DNA from 2 places in the Streptomyces sp. NBC_01498 genome. Region 2 is predicted to be linked to the other one. Evidence: riboswitches for the same ligand, from Rfam matches in the RefSeq annotation. Region 2 holds a riboswitch; the other holds the start of a gene.
What was found. A riboswitch is a leader RNA that binds a small molecule or an ion and turns the genes downstream of it on or off. The one in region 2 is predicted to bind S-adenosylmethionine.

Region 1 (7,204 bases), 1.5 Mb from region 2:
CTCGCGCGCGGCCCGGCGCCCGGCCTCCACCGCCGCCTCGGCCTCCGCCAGCCGCGCCTTGAGCCGCCGGGTCTCGCTCTCCGCCGCCGACACCTGGGCCGCCGCCTCCGCGCGGACCGCCTCGATCTCGGCGGCCGTACGGCGCAGGGCGGCCTCGCCGCGCTTGACGTCGCTCAGGGCGCTGCGCAGTCTGCGCTGCGTCGACTCGCCCTCCCTGCGGGCGGCGTCCAGCTCCGTACGCAGCCGCTCGGTGTCGGTCCGGGTCGCGGCCCGTGCCTGGACCAGTTCCTCGCGCAGCCGCTCCAGCTCGCGCCGGTTCTCCTCGTCCACCCGCTCGGCGTCGGCGCGCTGCACCTCCTCGCCCGCGGCGGCCACCAGCTTCGCCCACCCGACGGGACGCAGGACGTACGCGGCGGCGGCCACCTCGACGGGGTCGGCGGCCGGCGGCGGTGAGCCCGCCCGCACGGCGGCGGCCAGTTCGGGGTCCGCCTCGGCGAACCCCTCGCTGATCCGGCGGCGGAACACCGGGTCGCTCTCCAGGGCGGCCGCCATCGCGTTGCCCGCGAACTTGGCCCGTCTGCTGGGCGTGAAGCGCGCGTACTGCCGCAGCTGGGTCGGGAGTTCGGTGACGGTCAGCCGGCCGAAGGCGTCCGACACCAGCGCCACGACCCGGCGCCGTACGCCGTCGGGCAGCGGCCTGTCGAGCGCCTCGGCGTCACCGCCGGCCGCATCGGCCGGCTCAGCGCCATCTGCGGGCTGCTCCACGATCCGTCACCCCACTACCCTTTCGGGCGGCTCCCTCAGGAACCGGCGCCCGGCCTGTCAACCAGTTCGATCTGATCCACCGCGTCGCACCAGCGGCAGCGGACGGACTCGATGGTCTCACTGACCACGTCGCGCTCCTCGACCTTCGACTCTCCGGCCAGGTCCAGATGGACGTACTCCACCACCTTGGACGAGCGCGTCACGTCGAACCGGGTGAGATTGCCGCACAGGGTGCAGCGCCACCGGGTCGCGTCGGTCGGCAAGGGAACCGTCGTCATCGTGCCGTCCTCACGTCTGGAGATGTCCTGAGCGCCTGATGTCGTGCCGAACCCGCCGCGCCGCCCGCCCCGTGCGTTACCGGCACCGGGTGAGCACGCGCCCGTAACCCTACGGCCTCCCGCGTATCCCGTGTCGCGGCGAGGCGGACCGGTCCACCCCGCCCGGGTGCGGGATGATCCGGGGATGATCAATTGGCGCGCGGCGGCCGGAGCGCCGGTGGTGACCTACGGTCTGATCGGTCTGTGCGCTCTGGCCTTCCTGACCGGCCCGCTGTCCGGGTTCAACCCCTCGTACGGGACCGGCGACACGCTGCTCGCCGCGCAGAGCGCGTACGTCGAACGCTGGGGGGTGATCCCCGTCCAGCTCACGAGCGGCGAGCCGCACGCGCTCCTCACCCCTCTCACCGCGCTGTTCGTCCACGGAAGCTGGCTCCATCTGCTCGGCAACCTGCTCTTCCTCTACGTCTTCGGCGCGATGGCCGAGGAGCGGATGGGACGGGTGAGGTTCACCCTCTTCTATCTCGTCTGCGGCTACCTCGCCCTGCTGGCCTTCGCGGCGGCGAACGCGGACTCCGACCAGACCCTGGTGGGGGCGTCGGGCGCGATCTCCGGGGTGCTCGGGGCCTTTCTCTGTCTTCTTCCCCACGCGCGCGTCACCAGCCTCTTTCCCTTCCTCTTCTTCCTGCCGCTGCGCTTCCCGGCCTGGATCGTCCTGATCTTCTGGTTCGTCCTCCAGTGGCTCGCTGCCCGCGACGCCGAACCGGGTCCCGGCGTCGCGTATCTGGCGCACCTGGTGGGCTTCGCCCTCGGCTTCGCCGGTGCCTGGGGGCTCTTCCGGCGTACGGCTAGAGTGAAGCCCCCTGCCGCGGCCACCGAGGGAGAACGTCAACCGTGATCACCGCGATCGTGCTCATCAAGACCAGCGTCGACCGGATCCCCGAGATCGCGGAGTCGATCGCGGCGCTGGAGAGCGTCAGCGAGGTCTTCTCCGTCACCGGCACCTACGACCTGATCGCCATGGTCCGGGTCGCCCGGCACGACGATCTGGCGGACGTCATCCCCGGCAGCATCAGCAAGATCCCGGGCGTCGAGGCGACGGACACGCATGTGGCGTTCCGTACGTACTCCCAGCACGACCTGGAAGCGGCGTTCGCGATCGGCCTCGACGCCTAGGCCCTGTCCGGCGGTGTCCCGCGCGACCGGTCCGGTCAGCCGCGGTCCGGGACGCAACGGCCGTCCTCGGTGCGGTAGTTCCAGCGCGCGCCGTCCCGTACGAGTTCCCGTACGGCGCCGACGAACCGCTCCACGTGCTCGTCCGGCGTGCCCGCCCCGAAGCTGACCCGGATCGCGTTCAGCGACTTCTCGCCGGGGGCCGCGTCCGGCGCGCCGCACTCCCCGGGGTCCCCGGCGTCGCCGCCCAGCAGGGTCCGCACCAGCGGGTGGGCGCAGAAGAGTCCGTCCCGTACGCCGATGCCGTACTCGGCCGAGAGCGCGGCGGCGAAGTGGGAGCTGTTCCAGCCCTCCACCACGAACGAGAGAACGCCCACCCGGGGCGCGTCGTCGCCGAAGAGCGAGAGCACCCGGACCTCCGGGACGTCCGCGAGGCCCTCGCGCACCCGCTCGATCAGTTGCCGTTCCCGCTCCACCAGCCGGTCGAAGCCCGCGTCGGTGAGCGCCTTGCAGGCCGAGGCGATCGCGTACACGCCGATGACGTTCGGCGAACCGGCCTCGTGCCGGGCCGCGGTGGTGTGCCACTCGACATCCACCCCGCCGTCGGCGCGGCGCCCGACGGTACGGCTGGCGCCACCGCCCGCGAGATACGGCTCCGCCTCCCGCAGCCAGTCGGCGCGGCCCGCGAGCACACCGGAACCGAACGGCGCGTACAGCTTGTGCCCGGAGAAGGCCACCCAGTCCACATCCAGGTCCACGACGTCCACCGGGTGGTGGGGGGCGAGCTGCGCGGCGTCGAGGACGACCCGCGCGCCGTGGGCGTGCGCGACGGCGGCCAGTTCGCGCACCGGCCACAGCTCGCCGGTGACGTTGGAGGCGCCGGTGACACAGACCAGCGCGGGCTCCCGGGGGTCACGCCCGGCCAGCGCGCGCTCCAGGGTGGCGACGGCCTCGGCGGGGGTACGGGGCGCGTCCAGATAGCAGACCCGGGCGTCGCGCCAGGGCAGCAGCGACGCGTGGTGCTCGGTCTCGAAGACGAACACCTCGCAGCCGGCGGGCAGTACGGCGGCCAGCAGGTTGAGCGAGTCGGTGGTCGACCGGGTGAAGACGACCTGGTCGTCCTCGCGGCAGCCGAGGAACTCCGCGACGGTACGGCGGCTGTTCTCGAACAGGTCGGTGGACAGCTGCGAGAGATACCCGGCACCCCGGTGGACGCTGCCGTAGTACGGGGCGTAGGCGGCCACGTCGTCCCAGACACGCTGGAGGGCGGGGGCACTCGCGGCGTAGTCGAGGGCGGCGTAGGTGACCTCGCCGCCGGTGACGAGGGGGACCGTGACATCACGTCCGAGGACGGGCAGCGGCTGCTCGGTACGGGTTCGGGTGAGGGCGTCGAGGGGTGCGGACATGGCGGTATCTCCCGGCAGGACGAGGCGGAAACGGCATCAGGACCCGGCGGACGGACACGTCGTCCCGCCGGCGGATGCCGGGACGGCGCGGAGGTCCACGGGGGTGGCGCTCACTGAGGAGGGCGGGCCCTGTCCGGCCGGATCAACACAGGCCGGAGACGGGCCGGAGGCCCTATCGCATTCGCTTGCTCACGAGACTGCTCCCTTGAGGACCAGGACCCCAGGGATGACGACATCCGAACGATGTCCAGGGGTCCGCGCTTGCCGCGGGCCTCGCTGCCCACGGCCTGGTCTTCACCCGGGGCACCCCGCCACGGACGGAGGGTTGCCGGACAGCGGGCCGGGGCCGTAGTCGCTGTCACTCATGACCTGGGGCGAGGTTACCCCACCACAGGGCGACGGCCCAGACGGGGTCCGCGATGCGGGACGTGGGGGCGGGGGTCCGACGGGGCGGGGCGGCAGGGGCGGGGCCGGGAAGTGCCTCTCCTCAAGCGCCGGAGGGGCTGAAGGTGCCCGCTCCTCGAACGGCGGCGGGGCTGGAACTGCCGAGCCTGGTGCCGGGAGCCGGGTGGGGCCGCGACTGCTGATCGCACGCCCCGCCTGACACACCGCGAACGGCTCCCGAGCCGCACGACGGCGCTTCCCCCGGTGGCGACCGGGTCGGCCCCCGGAGCCGTACACCCGGAAAGCCCCGGCCGGGGCTACGCGTTGCTCGCCGTCACCCAGCGTTCCAGTGACTGCTTCGCCGCGCCCGAGTCGACCGCCGTCGCCGCGCGGGCGAGGCCCGCCGCGAGTTGGTCGTCCAGTGGGGCGTCGCCCGGCTCCAGGGCCACCAGGGCCGCCGCCGCGTTCAGCAGGACCGCGTCCCGGACCGGGCCCGTCTCGCCGGCCAGGAGGCGGCGGGCGACGTCCGCGTTGTACGAGGCGTCCGCGCCGCGCAGGGCCTCGACCGGGACGAGGTCCAGGCCGATGTCGCGGGGGTCGAAGGTGTGCTCGGTGACCCGGCCGTCGCGAACCACCCAGACGTGTGACGTGGCGGTCGTGGTCAGCTCGTCCAGACCGTCGTCGCCCCGGAAGACGAGGGACGAGTTGCCCCGCTCGGCGAGCACGCCGGCCACGATGGGCGCCATCCGGAGGTCCGCCACACCGACCGCCTGGGACCTGACCCGCGCCGGGTTGGTGAGCGGCCCCAGGATGTTGAACGTGGTCTGCGCGCCCAGTTCCTTGCGGGCCTTGGCCGCGTACCGCAGCGCCGGGTGGAACTTCACCGCGAAGCAGAAGGTGATGCCCGCCTCCTCGGCGACCTCCTCGACCCGGCGCGGGGTCAGTTCCAGATTGACGCCGAGCTTCTCCAGCACGTCGGAGGCGCCGCTCGCGGACGAGGCCGACCGGCTGCCGTGCTTGACGACCTTGCCGCCCGCCCCGGCCACCACGATCGCGGCCATGGTGGAGATGTTGACGGTCTTGGCGAGGTCCCCGCCGGTGCCGACGACGTCGACCGTGGCCCCGGGCACCTCGATGGTCTTGGCGTGCTCGTACATGGCGTCGACGAGGCCCGTGACCTCGTCCACCGTCTCGCCCTTGGCGCGCAGCGCGACCGCGAAGCCCGCGATCTGCGCGTCGGTGGCCTCGCCGCTCATGATGCGGTCCATGGCCCAGGCGGTGTCACCGGCGTCCAGATCCCGGCCGCGCAGCAGCGAGTTCAGTACACCCGGCCAGGAACGCGCCGCCAGGGTGTCGCCTCCGGCCGGGGTAACAGCGCTGCTCATGCTCGCTCCTGTGGGTCGCTGGACGGGTGCACGGACGTGCGGACCGTGCTGCCGGGCGCCAGCCTATCGGCGCCGACCGCGATTCAAGACCCGCTGCCCGCAGTGCGGACGGGCCGCCCGCCGGGGCCGTACGGGGGGAACACGTACACGGGCCCCGGTCCGGTTCCCCGAGGGGAGCCGGACCGGGGCCCGTGGCGTACGCCGGTCGGTCAGTGGTGGCCGTGGCCGCTCGTGACCTCGCGGTACTCCTCGGCCGTCGGCTTGGGGATCTGGCTTCCCTCACCGTAGTAGCCCTTGCTGAGCTTGACCCGCAGCTTCTCCACCGGAGAGGTCTTGCGCTCGACACCGTTCTCGTCGACCGTCGGGCCGAGTTCGGCCGGCCGGTACTGCTCGTGCGCGGTGAGCGTGTGCAGCGCGGCCGGGCCGAGCGGCTCGTGGACCTCCACGAACTCACCGTGCGGCAGCCGCTTGATGATGCCGGACTCGCGTCCGTGCAGCACCTTCTCGGCGTCGCGGCGCTGGAGTCCCAGACAGATCCGCTTGGTGACGACGAACGCGGCGACGGGTCCGACGAAGATGCCGATCCGGATGGCCCAGGTGATCACGTTGATCGACAGGTGGAAGTGGGTGGCCCAGATGTCGTTGCCGCCGCCGATGAGCAGGAGCACGTACAGGGTCAGCCACGCCACACCGAACGCGGTCCGGGTCGGCACGTTGCGCGGCCGGTCCAGGATGTGGTGCTCGCGCTTGTCGCCGGTGATCCAGGACTCGACGAACGGGTAGACCGCGAGAATCACCAGGACCAGCGGGAAGACGATCAGCGGGATGAACACGCCCAGGATGAGGGTGTGGCCCCAGAAGTTGAGTTCCCAGCCCGGCATGATGCGGATCAGACCCTCGGAGAAGCCCAGGTACCAGTCCGGCTGGGCGCCGGTGGAAACCTGGTCCGGCCGGTAGGGGCCGATGGCCCACACCGGGTTGATCGTGGCGATGGCCGAGATGATCGCGATGATGCCGAAGACGAGGAAGAAGAAGCCGCCCGCCTTGGCCATGTAGATCGGCAGGAACGGGGTGCCGACGACGTTGTTGTTCGTCTTGCCCGGACCGGCGAACTGCGTGTGCTTGTGGTAGAAGACCAGGATCAGGTGGGCCACCACGAGCCCGAGCATGATGCCCGGCAGCAGCAGGATGTGGATCGAGTAGAACCGCGCCACGATGTCGTGGCCCGGGAACTCCCCGCCGAACAGGAACATCGAGATGTACGTGCCGACGATCGGCGTGGACAGGATGGCGCCCTGGGCGAACCGGACACCGGTGCCCGACAGCAGGTCGTCCGGGAGCGAGTAACCGGTGAGACCGGTGAACAGCGCCAGCACGAACAGCAGGAAGCCGAAGATCCAGTTGATCTCGCGCGGCTTGCGGAAGGCGCCCGTGAAGAAGACGCGCATCATGTGCACGAACATCGCGGCCACGAAGACCAGCGCGCCCCAGTGGTGGATCTGCCGGATCAGCAGACCGCCGCGGACGTCGAAGCTGATGTCCAGGGTCGAGGCGTACGCCTCGGTCATCCGGACACCCTGCATCGGTACGTAACTGCCCTCGTACACGACCTCGTTCATGCTCGGGTGGAAGAACAGCGTCAGATACACACCCGTGAGGATGATGACGACGAAGCTCCACAGGGCGATCTCGCCGAGCATGAAGGACCAGTGGTCCGGGAAGACCTTCCGGAGCATGCCCTTGGCGGCGCCGTAGATCCCGAGGCGGCCGTCCGCCCAGTCGGCGACCCGCTCCCCCGCGGGCGCCTGGCGCTTCT
Region 2 (7,204 bases):
TCACCGGGCCGGACCCGGAGCCGGCCGCCGTACGCGAGCCCGAGCCCGCACGGGAATCCGAGCCTGCGCCCGCACGGGAATCCGGGCCTGAGCCGGTGGCTGTACCGGACCCGGAGCCCGCACCGGAGCGCGCGGCCGTACGCGACCCCGAGCCCGCACGGGAATCCGAGCCTGCGCCCGCACGGGAATCCGGGCCTGAGCCGGTGGCTGTACCGGACCCGGAGCCCGCACCGGAGCGCGCGGCCGTACGCGAGCCCGAGCCCGCACGGGAATCCGGGCCCGAGCCGGCCGCTGTACCGGACCCGGCGCCCGCACCGGACCCCGAGCCCGCCGCCGTACGCGACCCCGCGCCCGCCGCCGCACCGGACCCCGTGTCCGTACCGGAACCCGCCCCCGCCCCTGAACAGGAACCCCTCCCGGCACGGGAAGCCGCCCCTGAGCAGGAACCGGACCCCGAACAGGAAGCCGGCCCGGCCGAGTTGACCGGGCGGGATCGCGCCGTCCTCGCCGTGGAGCGGCGCTCGTGGCCCGGCCCCGGCGCCAAGGAGCGGGAGATCCGTGAGCGGCTCGGCATGTCGCCGACCCGCTACTACCAGCTGCTGGGCGTCCTCCTGGACGACCCGCTGGCCCTGGCCCACGACCCGGTGACCGTCAACCGGCTGCGCCGGATCAGGGACGACCGCCGCGCCCGCCGCTGAGCGGAGGTTCCGGCCGCGTTCCGGAGCCGTACGCGGATAGGGTCGGCGCATGGGCAGCCACCCGAACCCCCTGCCGACCCCCGTCACCCCCGCCGGCGCCGACGGCCTGGCCGCGCTTCTCGCCCGGCCCGGAAAGGCCGTCGTCGCGCTCGACTTCGACGGCACGCTCGCCGACATCGTCCCCGACCCCGAACAGACCCGCGCCCACCCCGGCGCGGTCCCGGCGCTCGTCGCACTCGCCCCGCACGTCGCGTCCGTCGCGGTGATCACCGGCCGCCCGGCCGAGGTCGCCGTACGGTACGGCGGCTTCGCCGGTGTCCCCGGCCTGGAACACCTCGTCGTCCTCGGCCACTACGGCGCCGAACGCTGGGACGCCGTCACCGGCACCGTACGCACCCCGGAACCGCACCCCGGCGTCGACGCCGCCCGCGACGAACTCCCGCGCCTGCTCGAACAGTTCGACGCGTCGCGCGGCGCGTGGATCGAGGAGAAGGGCCGCGCGGTCGCCGTCCACACCCGCCGCGCCGCCGACCCCCAGGGCGCCTTCGAGGCCCTGCGCGAACCCCTCGCCGACCTGGCGCACCGGCACGGCCTGATGCTCGAACCGGGCCGTCTGGTCCTGGAGTTGCGCCCGCCCGGCATGGACAAGGGCGTGGCCCTGACGGAGTACGTACGCGAGGTGGGAGCCGAGACGGTCGTCTACGGCGGCGACGACCTCGGCGACCTCCCGGCCTTCGCGGCGGTCGACTCCCTGCGCGCGAAGGGCCGTCCGGGCCTGCTCCTGTGCAGCGGTACGGGAGAGGTGCCCGAACTCGCCGCGAAGGCCGACCTCGTGCTTCCCGGCCCCGAGGCACTGACCGACTTCCTCGCGGCCGTTGCGGCCCGCCTCTGAGCCACCGAACTCCCCTCCCCCGCAGGTCCGGCCCCTCGAAACACGGGAGACCCCGGCCCGCCCGCCACACGGGCGCCCGGGGCACGCCCGCGCGTTCAGCCCTCCCGCAGCGCGTCCAGCTGGTCCAGGAACCAGCGCTGCGGCGGCAGCGCCGTCGCCGCGGCGGCCAGGCGCTTCGTCCGGGCCGCCCGGTCGTCGGCGTTCATCGTCAGCCCCTCGTGGAGCGCCGCCGCCGTGGCGCTCACGTCGTACGGATTCACCACCAGCGCGTCCTCGCCCAGCTCCTCGTACGCGCCCGCCTCCCGCGACAGCACCAGCGCGCAGCCGTTCTCGGAGACGACCGGGATCTCCTTCGCGACCAGGTTCATGCCGTCGCGGATCGGGTTGACCAGCGCCACGTCCGCGAGGCGGTAGGAGGCCAGCGAGCGCGCGAAGTCGTCCTTGACGTGCAGCACCACGGGCGTCCAACCGGGCGTGCCGTACGTCGCGTTGATCTCGTCGGCGACCTCCTGGACCCGCGCCGTGTAGTCGCGGTAGACTGCGAGGTCCTGCCGGGACGGGTAGGCGAACGCCACATGCGTCACCCGCTCCCGCCACTCCGGCCGGTCGGCCAGCAGCTGCCGGTAGGCGAGCATGCCGCGCACGATGTTCTTCGACAGCTCCGTACGGTCCACCCGTACGACCGTGCGGCGCGGCGTCCCCTCGTGCTCCCCGATCTGCGCCCGCAGCTCGGCCAGCCGCTCGTCCACGTCTGGCCGGTGCGCGCGCTCCCGCAGGAAGTCCGCGTCGGCGCCCAGCCCGTGCACCCCGATCCGGGTCTTGCCCGTCCCGCCCAGCAGCTCGTCGCAGCAGGCGGTGAACGCGTCGGCCCACCGGTGGGTCAGGAACGCGGCGCGGTCGGCGCCGAGGATCCCGCGCAGCAGCTGGCGCGCCACGTCGTCCGGCAGCAGCCGGAAGTAGTCGACCGGCGCCCACGGGGTGTGCGTGAAGTGCCCGATCCGCAGGTCGGGGCGGAGCGCCCGGAGCATGCCGGGCACCAGTGCCAGGTGGTAGTCCTGGATCAGTACGGCGGCGCCGTCGGCGGCCTCGTCGGCCAGGGCCTCCGCGAAGGCGCGGTTGTACGTCTCGTACGCCGCCCACTTCGCCCGGAACTCCGGGCCGAAGGCCGGCTCCAGCGGGGTCTGGTAGAGCAGGTGGTGGACGAACCAGAGCGTGGAGTTCGCGACGCCGTTGTACGCGTCCGCGTACACCTCCGGCGGGATGCCCAGCATCCGTACGCGCTGCCCGCCCGTGTCCCCGGTGTCGAGCCGGCCGCCCGTGCGCCGGACGGCCTCGCGGTCGCCGTCGCCGAGCGCTGCGCAGACCCACACGGCGTCCGTGTCGGGGCCGATGGCCGACAGGCCGGAGACGAGACCGCCGCCGCCCCGCCCGGCGCTGAGGGCGCCGTCCTCGCCGAGCGTGTACGAGACGGGGCCGCGGTTGGACGCGACGAGGACCTGGGCGGCGTGCGCGGAGACCATGTGGCGAAACCTAGCCCGTCGTGGAAACGCTCAAACGTACGGTTCAGGTCGGCGAGGATCAGCCACGGTCCCGGCCGCGCGCCGCGGCCAGCGCCACCACCCCCGCCCCGACCAGGGCGAGCGCCATACCGCCCAGCAGCCAGAGCTGTTCCGAGGTCAGGCCCAGCGCGGTCGCGGCGGTGGCCAGGGCAGTCATCGACATGCCAGGCAGACTAGTTTAAATATAGGCAAATCATACGAATGGGCCGGTCAGGCGGCGCGCCGTGCCTCGTACTCCGCGATCTCCCGCATCGGCGGACGCTCCTCCGTGTCCACCGCGTACGTACGGGGCTCGAAGCCCGCCTCGCCCCGCACGAACTGCGTCAGCTCCGGCCGCACCAGATGCCCCCGCGACAGCCGCAGCTGCGCCGTCCGGTAGATCGCCGCCGCCATCCGCCCCAGCGCCTGCCCGTCCTGGTGCCGGTGCCGGCGCACCCCCACGTCGACCTGGCCGAGCGCGTCCAGCCCCACCGTGTGCAACGCGTCCACCAGCAGCCCCAGCTCCACCCCGTACCCCACCGGGAACGGCAGCCGCTCCAGCAGCGAGCGCCGTACCGCGTACTCACCGCCCAGCGGCTGTACGAACCCCGCCAGCAGCGGCCAGTGCAGATTCAGCAGCGGGCGCGCCACCAGCTCGGTCACCCGGCCGCCCTGCCCCGGCAGCTCGCCCGCCCGGCGCGTCCGCCCCGGCCCGTCGCCCAGCGGCCCCTCGCCCGGCGGCCGGTCGGCGAGCGGCCCGTCGCCGAGCGGCCGGTCGTACATGGCCTTCACGAACTGCACGTCCGGATCGGTCAGCAGCGGCCCCACGGTCCCCGACACGAACGCCGCCGAGAAGTCCCGCAGATCCGCGTCCACGAAGCACACGATGTCGCCGCTCGTCACCAGCAGCGAGCGCCACAGCACCTCGCCCTTGCCCGGCACGGCCGGCAGCCCCGGCAGGATGTCGTCCCGGTGCACCACCCGCGCCCCGGCCGCCGCCGCGACCGCCCCCGTACGGTCGGTCGACCCCGAGTCGATCACCACCAGCTCGTCCACCAGCGGCACGGGTCCCGCCATCAGCTCGTGCCGGATCACGGACACGATCCGGCCGACCGTCGCCTCCTCGTTCAGTGCCGGGAGCACCACGCTGACCTGCGCACCCTTCTTGGCGGCGACCAGCCGGTCCACCGGCCGGTCCGCCGCCGACCAGGACCGCCGGTCCAGCCAGCGCTCCACCTCTTGCAGCACGTGATCTCCATCTCGCGGATCGGACGAGAGTCTCAACCGTCCAGGGGTTCGGTTACAGTTTTGAACAACGCGGATGACCGTCGCATGCCGGGGGTCGTCACGCTGACAATCGAATACCGCTCATCCAGAGGGGCAGAGGGAAACGGCCCGTTGAAGCCCCGGCAACCCTCCCGCCGACCGCGAGGTCACGGTGGGGAAGGTGCCAATTCCGTCTCGCGGCGAGATGCGTCGCGAGGAAGATGAGGAAAGGGCCTCGCCTTCATGGCTGCGCAGACTGTTCACCACACTTCTCAGAACGCCTCCCCGAGCGCCTCCCGGGCCGCCGACGGCACTGACACCCCCGCCACCGACGCCCCCGCCGCCGCGACCGTCGACCTCGGACCCGCCGCCGCCCTCTCCTGCCGCGAATGCGGGGAACGCTTCGCACTCGGCCCGATCTTCGCCTGCGAGAGCTGTTTCGGCCCGCTCGAAGTGGCCTACGACCTGCCGACGGGCGACCCCGAGGACCTGAAGAGGCGCATCGCCGCCGGTCCCGACAACATCTGGCGCTACGCCCCGCTGCTGCCCGTCCCCGCCGACGTGGCGTCCAAGCCCAACATCAACCCCGGCTTCACCAAGCTCGTCCGGGCCGACAACCTCGCCCGCGAACTCGGCGTGACCGGCGGGCTGTACGTGAAGGACGACTCCGGCAACCCGACGCACTCCTTCAAGGACCGTGTCGTCGCCATCGCCGTCGAGGCCGCCCGCGCCTTCGGCTTCACCACGCTCTCCTGCTCCTCCACCGGCAACCTCGCGGGCGCCGTCGGCGCCGCCGCCGCCCGCGCCGGTTTCCGCTCCTGCGTGTTCATCCCGCACGACCTGGAGCAGGGCAAGGTCGTGATGGCCGCGATCTACGGCGGCGAACTCGTCGGCATCAAGGGCAACTACGACGACGTGAACCGTTTCTGCTCCGAGCTGATCGGGGACCCGCTGGGCGAGGGCTGGGGCTTCGTCAACGTCAACCTGCGCCCGTACTACGGCGAGGGCTCCAAGACCCTCGCGTACGAGATCTGCGAACAGCTCGGTTGGAAGCTGCCCGACCAGCTCGTCATCCCCGTCGCGTCCGGCTCCCAGCTGACGAAGATCGACAAGGGGCTGAAGGAGCTGATCGCGCTCGGCCTGGTCGAGGAGAAGCCGTACAAGATCTTCGGCGCGCAGGCCGAGGGCTGCTCGCCGGTCTCGGTCGCCTTCAAGGCCGGTCACGACGTCGTACGGCCGCAGAAGCCGGACACGATCGCCAAGTCGCTGGCGATCGGCAACCCGGCCGACGGCCCGTACGTCCTGGACATCACCCGCCGCACGGGCGGCGCCGTCGAGGACGTGGACGACGAGCAGATCGTGGACGCGATCAAGCTGCTCGCGCGCACCGAGGGGATCTTCGCCGAGACGGCGGGCGGGGTGACCGTGGGGGTGACGCGCAAGCTCATCGAGAGCGGGCTGCTCGACCCGGCGCTCACGACGGTCGTGCTGAACACGGGTGACGGGCTGAAGACGCTGGACGCCGTGGCGCCCACGACCGGGCCGACCGCGACGATTCCGCCGAGCCTCGACGCGTTCCGTGACGCGGGTCTGGCGCGTTGAGCCTCACGACGCCCGGTGTCCGGTCCCCGGACGCCGCCCGCAGTCCGCTCCGCCAGCTCCGTCACTTCCCGGAAGGCAGTAACCGATGAGTGTGAACGTCCGTATTCCGACCATCCTCCGTACGTACACCGGCGGCAAGGCCGAGGTTCCGGCCGAGGGCGCGACCCTGTCCCAGGTGATCGAGTCCCTGGAGGCGAACCACCCGGGCATCGCCGCCCGCGTCCTGGACGACGGAGGCAAGCTCCGGCGCTTCGTCAACGTGTACGTCAACGACGACGACGTCCGGTTCGAGCAGGGCCTGGAGACCGCCACGCCGGACGGCGCCGGCATCTCGATCATCCCGGCGGTCGCCGGCGGCTGAACGGCACGCACGGTGAACGGTGTTGCCCCCTCCGCGAGAGAAGCGGAGGGGGCAATTCCATGAGGTTGAACGCGGTACAGTTGGGGTAGGCCCGCCGCCGCCCATGCCCCGAGCATATGAGTTCGGGACAAGATGCGGTCGAAGTACGGACGTCATTTGCGCAGTTTCTTGCGTTATGCCCGGCCCGACTTGCCCCTGATGGCCCGGCAATTCACCCCTTCGCGTATTCCGCCATGCCCAGAATTCTCGTCCGATTGCCCTGTTGCAGAGGGCAGTTGGGCAGATACATTCAGCCGCGGTCGACGCGTTCCGGCGCGAAGTGCGGTCCCGCGCAGGGGCCAGTAATAGGGGAGTTGGGCATGGCTCAGGGCACCGTCAAGTGGTTCAACGCGGAGAAGGGCTACGGCTTCATCGCGGTCGACGGTGGTGCGGATGTATTCGTCCACTACAGCGCGATCCAGATGGACGGCTACCGCACCCTTGAAGAAGGTCAGCGAGTGGAGTTCGAGATCTCGCAGGGCCAGAAGGGTCCGCAGGCGGACATGGTCAAGCTCGCCGTCTGATCTCGGCGCGATCGGCCACCGACGCACGCACACACCGACGAGGGGCCCGTATCCCACCAGGGATACGGGCCCCTCGCGCGTGCGTCGCCGGCCGCTGCCTCCGCCGCGCGGGTGTCCACCCCGCCACGGCTCCTCGCGTGCGTGCCGCCGGCCCGGACGGCGCTGCCGGGTCCGGGTCCGTCCCGACGGCAGGGCACTCCCGTGCGCGCCGCGGCCCCCGTCGGGCCCGGGGCGCACGGGAGTCCGACCAGCGGTCCCTCGGGAGTCGCTTGCACTCTCGGGGG

Region 1: linked by a shared signal. The riboswitch ahead of OG875_RS23540 (aminotransferase class V-fold PLP-dependent enzyme) and the one ahead of thrC (threonine synthase) in region 2 are both predicted to bind S-adenosylmethionine.

What each region holds. Positions count from the first base shown of each region.
Region 1 is NZ_CP109598.1:5,517,499-5,524,702, reverse strand. It holds gene OG875_RS23560 (NYN domain-containing protein) at 1-765, opposite strand, end outside; gene OG875_RS23555 (hypothetical protein) at 801-1,043, opposite strand; gene OG875_RS23550 (rhomboid family intramembrane serine protease) at 1,228-1,938, shown strand; gene OG875_RS23545 (Lrp/AsnC family transcriptional regulator) at 1,935-2,216, shown strand; gene OG875_RS23540 (aminotransferase class V-fold PLP-dependent enzyme) at 2,252-3,619, opposite strand; SAM riboswitch class IV at 3,872-3,989, opposite strand; gene trpD (anthranilate phosphoribosyltransferase) at 4,321-5,388, opposite strand; gene qcrB (cytochrome bc1 complex cytochrome b subunit) at 5,598-7,204, opposite strand, start outside.
Region 2 is NZ_CP109598.1:4,042,599-4,049,802, forward strand. It holds gene OG875_RS17285 (DUF3263 domain-containing protein) at 480-698, shown strand; gene otsB (trehalose-phosphatase) at 748-1,590, shown strand; gene OG875_RS17295 (alpha,alpha-trehalose-phosphate synthase (UDP-forming)) at 1,686-3,110, opposite strand; gene OG875_RS17300 (hypothetical protein) at 3,169-3,312, opposite strand; gene OG875_RS17305 (glucosyl-3-phosphoglycerate synthase) at 3,360-4,376, opposite strand; SAM riboswitch class I at 4,494-4,622, shown strand; gene thrC (threonine synthase) at 4,638-5,996, shown strand; gene OG875_RS17315 (ubiquitin-like small modifier protein 1) at 6,082-6,357, shown strand; gene OG875_RS17320 (cold-shock protein) at 6,717-6,920, shown strand.